2 regions of the Streptomyces sp. NBC_00820 genome follow, and region 1 is predicted to be linked to the other one. Evidence: riboswitches for the same ligand, from Rfam matches in the RefSeq annotation. Region 1 holds a riboswitch; the other holds the start of a gene.

What was found. Region 1 has a riboswitch for cyclic di-AMP ahead of OIB37_RS22365 (NlpC/P60 family protein). Riboswitches for the same ligand answer to the same signal wherever they lie in the genome.
Region 2: another riboswitch for cyclic di-AMP. It lies ahead of OIB37_RS05995 (C40 family peptidase); the one in region 1 lies ahead of OIB37_RS22365 (NlpC/P60 family protein).

Annotation. Positions count from the first base shown of each region.
Region 1 covers NZ_CP108882.1:4,925,160-4,928,750, reverse strand. The annotation lists gene pcrA (DNA helicase PcrA) at 1-630, opposite strand, end outside; cyclic di-AMP (ydaO/yuaA leader) riboswitch at 892-1,064, shown strand; gene OIB37_RS22365 (NlpC/P60 family protein) at 1,073-2,407, shown strand; gene OIB37_RS22360 (hypothetical protein) at 2,501-3,505, shown strand; gene OIB37_RS22355 (hypothetical protein) at 3,483-3,591, opposite strand, start outside.
Region 2 covers NZ_CP108882.1:1,299,521-1,303,111, reverse strand. The annotation lists gene OIB37_RS06005 (helix-turn-helix domain-containing protein) at 1-715, opposite strand, end outside; gene OIB37_RS06000 (ATP-binding protein) at 931-1,389, shown strand; gene OIB37_RS05995 (C40 family peptidase) at 1,618-2,091, opposite strand; cyclic di-AMP (ydaO/yuaA leader) riboswitch at 2,095-2,225, opposite strand; partial or broken gene OIB37_RS05990 (hypothetical protein) at 2,675-2,893, opposite strand; gene OIB37_RS05985 (ATP-dependent Clp protease proteolytic subunit) at 3,140-3,591, opposite strand, start outside.

The DNA.
Region 1 (3,591 bases):
GCTGATCTTGGCGCTGAAGGCCTTGGGCGGGAAGCGCTTGGGGTCGAGCTCCAGGTCGCGGCAGACCAAGGACATCAGGCGCTTGCTGTCGGCCGCGTCGTAGATCGAGAAGGACGAGGTGAAGCCGAGCCGCTTCGACTCGCGCCGCAGGATGCGCACGCACGCGCTGTGGAAGGTCATGACCCACATGGCGTTCGCGCGCGGGCCGACGAGCTGCTCGACGCGCTCCTTCATCTCGCCCGCGGCCTTGTTGGTGAAGGTGATCGCGAGGATCTGGCCCGGGTGCACATGCCGTTCGCCCAGCAGGTGGGCGATGCGGTGGGTGAGGACACGGGTCTTGCCCGACCCGGCACCGGCGACGATGAGCAGCGGGGAGCCGGCGTGCACGACCGCGGCACGCTGGTTCTCGTTCAGCCCCTCCAGGAGGGCGGCCGCGTCGAGCGCGGGGCGCGGGGCGCCGTCGCGGTAGTGGGCGTCCCGGTCCGGCGGCACGTCGAACTTCCCGCCGAACAGATCGTCCGGAAGCGACTCCGGAGCGTGATCGTCCTCGGGCGGCGGCGGGGGCTCCTCCTCGCGCCCGCGAGGGGCCTGGAGGTCCGCCAGGAAGCTGTCGTCAAAGAGGCTGCTCATCGCTCTACGAGTCTAGGGCGCCGCACCGACAACCGGTCGCCACCTCGGGAACATGGCCGGTTTCGCGGAGAGTTGATCACCGCGCGACACGGGCCAGCTCGCCCCTCACCCTGCGAAGCCACCCGGTCACGACAGCGTGATCTCACCCTCAGGTCACGAAAACGTATCGGACATATGGCACACCAACCTTCACACGAGACACACGAGTTGGTTAAGTTGCGAGCAGGCCGCACGACCCCTTCCGGCGAACGTCGCCGGGCCGCGCGGCCTCCGCCGAGTCCGGTACGCCCGCGCAGGGCAGCCGGAGCCGGGGACCCACACCGATCTGGGGTGAATCGGCCCACATCCCGCTGGGACAAGGCCGTAGGGCAAACCTTCCGAACCACCCGCCCGAACCCGACAGCTAACCCGGTAGGCGGCATGTTGGAAGGAGTCGCCTCCCTTGGCGTCGCACCGCAAGCCGCACCCCTCGGGGACGAACGGAACCGGGTTCCGTGCCCCCGCCCTCGCCACCGCGGCCCTCACCTCCGTGGCCGTCCTGTCCCAGACGGCCGAGCCCGCCCACGCCGCGGACGGCGGCGGGCCGAGCGTGGAGGAGATCGAGAAGAAGATCGACGACTTCTACCGCGAGGCGGAGTCGGCGGCCGAACGCCAGGAAGCCGTCAGGGAGCGTGGCGGACGGGAGCGTGGTGGCCAGGAACGGGGCGGCCAGGAGCGTGGGGGGTGGGAGCGGAGCGCAGGGCAGCGCGGCCGGTCCGACACCTCGCACGAGAGGGCCGCGTCCGAGGAGAGCCCGCAGGACCGTCCCCAGGACTACTTCCACCAGAGCCGCGTGATGGACCGGCTGGCCTCGAACGTGCGGCAGCGGCAGCAGAACGCGAGGGACGCCGGGGCGGCGCGGTCCGCGGGGAGCACCGGGGACCCGGAGCCGCCGCGGACCCGGTGGGCGGCCGGGAACTCCGGGACACCGCCGACCCCACCGGACGCCCGCGGCCCCGAGACGGCGCGTGGTCCGGGAGACGGCCGCGGCCTCGGTACGCCGGCGCGGTCGCCGCAGGACCCGCACGCGCCCCACGGTCCGCACGAGCCTCACGCGCGACACGAGCCTCACGCGAGGCACGACCTTCACGCACAGCACGCGCCGCACGCGCCGCACCCGCAGAGCACTCCCCACGTCCGGCAGGCCGTCGACGGCCCGCACGCCGCCCCGAGCGCGGAGGCGCCGGCCCGGCAGCCGTACGACCCGAGCGTCGCCAAGACCGCAGTCCAGCGGAAACTCGCCTCCGCGCGCGGGCTGCTGACCGGATTCACGGCCCCGACCGGGCCGACGGGAACCGCCGCCTGGCAGGACGGCACCCAGCCGTCCACCCCGACCTCACCCCTGCCGCCCACCCCGCTCTCCGCCCCGACGTCCGCGTCCGCCAAGGCGGAGAAGGCGATCGCGTTCGCGCGCGCCCAGATCGGCAAGCCGTACGTCTGGGGTGCCAGCGGCCCCGGCTCGTACGACTGCTCCGGCCTCACCCAGGCCGCCTGGAAGGCCGCGGGTGTCACCATCCCGCGCGGCATCCACGAGCAGGCCCGCGCGGGCACCCCGGTCCCCGTCGCCGACGCCCGTCCGGGTGACCTGGTCTTCCTCCACGACGACGGCAGCCACGTCGGCCTCTATCTGGGTGACGGAGTGATGGTCCACGCTCCCCGCCCGGGTGAGTACGTCCGCGAGGACCCGGTCCAGCCCGATGCCGGCACGGTCGTCCACAGCGTCGTACGACCGGCCTGACGGCAGCGCTCCCCCACCGCGACGCGTCTTTCTCGCGCCCCACGCGCGCGTGCCCTCCGCCTCCGGACCGGGTGACTTCCTAGCATCGGCCGTATGCCCGGCATCTCAGATCTGTGCGTGTGGTGGGCGGGGCGTTCGCCCGCGGCGGGGGCTGCCGTCATGGCGACCGCCATCGTGTCGGTCGGGCTCCATCTGGCGGGTGCCGAGGTGGTGTCCCTGGTGGCCCTGGGGCTGGCCTGTGCCGCCTGGTCGGCGCTGGGCGCCGACTTCGTCGTGCGGCTCGTCGGGCAGCGCCGGCGGTGGATCGCTGAGGCGGAGAGTCCGGTCGCGATCACCGCCGTCGCGGCCACGGCGGTGATCGGCACCCGGATCTCGCTGCTCGGCCGGCCGACGGTGGCCGAGGCGCTGCTGGCACTGGCCGCGCTCCTCTGGCCGGTGCTGCTCCTGCCGGCCGTACGGCACCGGGGGCAGCGCATGCCGGGGACGGTGTTCCTGGGCTGCGTGGCCACGCAGGCGCTCGCGGTGCAGGCGGCGACGCTGGCCGCGGCCGAGACGGTGGCGTGGCTCGCGCACGTGGCACTGGTGCTGTTCTGGCTGGGGCTGCTGCTCTACGTCCGCGCGCTGGCGCGGTTCGATCCGTGGCAGGTGGTCAGGGGCTGCGGGGACCACTGGATCGCGGGCGGGACGCTGTCCGTCTCGGCCCTGGCCGGGGCCGAACTGCTCTCCGCCGACAGCACACGGCTGTACCTGTGGAACGACGACGACCGCGGCGTCCTGCACGACGCGACGGTCGTACTGCTCGTACTGGATCTGGCCTGCTACGTCGTCCTGCTGGCGGCCGAGCTGGCCCGGCCGCGGCCGGGTTACGACGTACGGCGGTGGGCGACGGTGTTCCCGATGGGGACGACGGCGGCGGCGACGCTGTCGGTCGCGGCCGCCCTGGGTTTCGCATGGCTGACGGTGCCGGGGCGGGTGCTGGTGTGGATCTCGGTGGCGGCGTGGCTGGCCGCCGCCGCGGGCGCGGTGCTCACGGCGCGCGCCCGGGCCGGCCGGGACGGGAGAAAGGCGCCGGGCGTCACGTCCACAGCACGGCGATGAAGATGTTCGCCATGGTCAGCGCGCCGACCAGCCCGAAGAGGCGCTTGTCGACCTGTTCCTCGTCGCGCTTCACATAGACCAGGCCG
Region 2 (3,591 bases), 3.6 Mb from region 1:
CAACCACGTCTAGATCAGAAGTGCTCGGAAATGAGAAAATAACGAAAGGCCCGGTGAGGCCGACATGTGCCCCCGCACCGAACGGCAGTACCTGCAGACGTACTTGCGGCAGACGCGCGGCCTCCAGCAGTCGTTCCAGCTGGCGCTCCATCACCTCCGGGCCGCCGACCTCACGCCGCAGCACCGCCTCGTCCAGTACGGCGTCCAGCCTCAGCGGCGGGTCGGCGCGCAGCACGTCCTGCCTGGCCAGGCGCACCTCCACCAGCGCGTCCAGGCGCTCCCCGGGCACGCCCTCCACCGCCGCCCGGGTCACCGCCCGGGCGTACTCCGGGGTCTGCAACAGGCCCGGGACCACCGACGTCTCCAGGGTGCGCATCCCGCTCGCCTGCGACTCCAGGCTGATGAAGTCCCGGTACGTCGGCGGCAGTACCCCGCGGTACGCGTGCCACCAGCGGTGCCGGCCGCCCGCGTCCTCCGCGCCCGCCAGCATCAGCAACAGCTCGCACAGCTGCCCGTCCCGCACCTCGTAGGCGTCCAGGAGTAACCGCACGTCCGCCGGTTTCACGCCACTGGAACCGGTCTCGATGCGGCTGACCTTCGACTGGTGCCAGCCCACCAGACGGGCCGCGTCACCGCTGGTGAGTCCCGCCCCGGCGCGCAGCGCGCGCAGTTCGGCTCCGAGTTTGCGGCGTCGTACCGCGGGGCCGTTCTGCATGGGCTCCTCCTTCATACTCCCTGAAGGCCGCCCAAATGCGGTCTCCGGTCGCAGAGTTCACCGCTTCGAGCGACAGATATATGCACATCCTGGTGGATCGGTCCCCTGACCGGCGCCGATGATGGCAGTCTGACGAGGAACCACCAGTGCGGGACCGTACTCGAACCTTCCGCTCCTCGCCGGACCGCGGTTCCGTGGAAAGGGACGACGTCGCCATGGCAGATCACCTGGAAGCATCCGTCACTCTGCCGAGCGATCCCGCCTCGGTCTCCGCGGCCCGTTCCTACGTCATGGGCATCCTCGCGGAGTGGGGTCTGCCGTCGGGCAGCGAAACGGCCGACACGGTGCGGCTCATCGTCTCGGAACTCGCCACCAACGCCGTACAGCACACCTTCGGCCAGTCACCCACCTTCACCGTCGACATCGCCCTCGACCGCGACGAACGCCTGCGCGTCGGTGTGACGGACAGCCATCCACGCCTCCCGAAGAGACTGCCCGCCGCGGTTCAGCAGGACAACGGGCGCGGCATGGTCATCATCCGCTGCCTCACCGCCGAATGCGGTGGCAGGCTGCGCATCCGCCCCACCCGGGAGGGCGGCAAGACGGTCTCCATCGAACTGCCCTGGACCGTCCCGGCAGAGCCGCTCACGGCCGCGGGGCAGCAGGAGCCGTAACCCGACGGGAGCCGTGCCCCGGCCCGACAGGAGCCGTAGCCCGGCGGGAGCGGGAGCGGGAGCGGGAGCGGGGCAGGCGGGTGCGCTGAGGGTCTCGGGCGCGTGGGCGGGTGCGTGGGCGGGCGCGTCGGCCCCGGGCCGCCCGCGGCAGGCGGGCGGGCACCGGGGCGGCGCTGACGGCGCTCGGAGCGGCTCGGTGGCGGGAGCCGCTCCGGTCCTGAGCCGAGGTCAGCTGACCCGGCCGTACCAGACGCTCTTGGTCCAGATCTTCTCCAGGCGAACCACCGTCCCGGTCTTGGGGGCGTGCCAGATCCTGCCCTTACCGGCGTAGATGCCGACGTGGTAGACGCTGGAGCCCGAGTGGAAGAAGACCAGGTCCCCCGCCTTGCGGCGGCCGGCGGAGACGTGGTGGGTCTTGTTGTACTGCTGGGCTGCCGTGCGTGGCAGGCTCTTGCCCACCCTCTTGAACGAGTACAGCGTCAGCCCCGAGCAGTCGAACCTGCGTGGACCGGTGGCCCCGTAACGGTACGGGGAGCCCTTCTTGGAGGCCGCGACCTGGAGTGCTTTCGTCGCCATGGTCGCGGCCGAGGCGTCGGCGGAGAGGCCGGGCACCGCGATCGAGCCGCCCACGGCGGCGAGAGTGAGGGCCGAGGCCGTACCGGCCCTGGCCATCAGCGACGGGACACGATTGAGCGCAGTCATGCGCAACCCTTCGTCAGCCGCCTGTGAAGGATGACCTGTCGGATTCGGGCTGGCGAAGTTGCCCGGCCGCGTTCTCGCGGCTTCACCCCAAGGGCTGCTCGGTACGCCCGCCCGCCTCACGGCGAACGTTCGTCCCGGCGACCCGTCTTGCTCGGGTCCTCCACTCCTGCCGATCCACTCCTGTCGACCGGTCATCCGGGCGGCGGCAGGACTCGGCGTCCGCCCGGACCGCCCCGCCGTTGTGGCGGGGGCTTGTCGTCAGACAGGGATCTTCACTCACGGCGGTGCGAAAATCCCAATGGAATCGGGGATTTGTGGTGTTGCTCACCACTCGCCCGTTCGGGTGGACAGTGGTGCTTTCGAGGCGTCATCAGATCGCTTGCGTAGCCCCCGACCTGCGGTGGAGCGGCCCCGCGCGGGCCCTGATCCCCCTCGGTGCGCAAGTCGGAAGGCCCGGAAAACGTTCTGGAGATACACCGGTCGGCGGTCCGTCGTTCGGGCCGTTTCGGACCCGGTCGGGCCGGCCCCTCGACACGAGGGGCCCCTCGGACCGGACCGCGTGTCCGGGTCGGCGGACGCAGTCGGGCGGGAGCACGACGCGCGCGGTACGGCGCTCGCCGTCCAGGATCCGCAACGCCCGTGCCGGCGTGTCCCCGTGCAGCTCCGTCTCGCCCCGCCGATGCATCAACGCGAGCGCGTCACGCAGTTCTGTCGCCTTGCGCACGAGGGCCTGCGCCGCGCGCAGCCCCCGATAGGTGTCGCCCTCGCGCGCCGGGTTGATCCGGCCCAGCAGGTCGGCCACCTAGGGGGTGTCGTTTGGATCAGCTCGGGTCCGCGACGCCCGGCACGGCACCTCGCCGCGTTGTCGGATCAGCCGAGTACGTCCGGTACGCGGCAGATCCTCCGCCTTGCGAGGCACCGCACCGGACGCCGCGCCCTGATCCGACCTGATCCAAACGACACCCCCTGGAGGTAACGGTCGATCACCTCGCCCTCGGCGCGGGTCAGCGCGGGCAGCGGCGGGAGTTCCTCCGGCGGCATCGCCGCCTCACCTCCCGTCCAGAGCGTCCGAAGTGCCGGGCGCACCGGATGTACCGGACGCACCGGACGCGGGTGCGATCCCGCGGGTCGTGACGATTCCGTCCACCAGCCCGAACTCCCGTGCGTCGGCCGCCTCCAGCACCAGCTCGCGCTCCAGGTCCCGGTGGACCTGTTCGGCGTCGCGCCCGGTGTGCCTGACCAGCATCTCCTCCATCACCGCGCGCGTCCGGACCAACTCCGCCGCCTGGATGGCGAGATCGCTGGGCTGTCCGTACGCGGGCTCGGGCAGCGAGGGCTGTTCGAGCACCACACGGGCGCCGGGCAGCATGAACCGCTTGCCCGGTGTCCCGGCCGCGAGCAGCACCGCCGCGCCCGCGACGGCCTTGCCGAGGCAGTAGGTCTGCACGTCGCAGGTGACGTACCGCATCGTGTCGTACACCGCCGTCATCGCCTGGAACG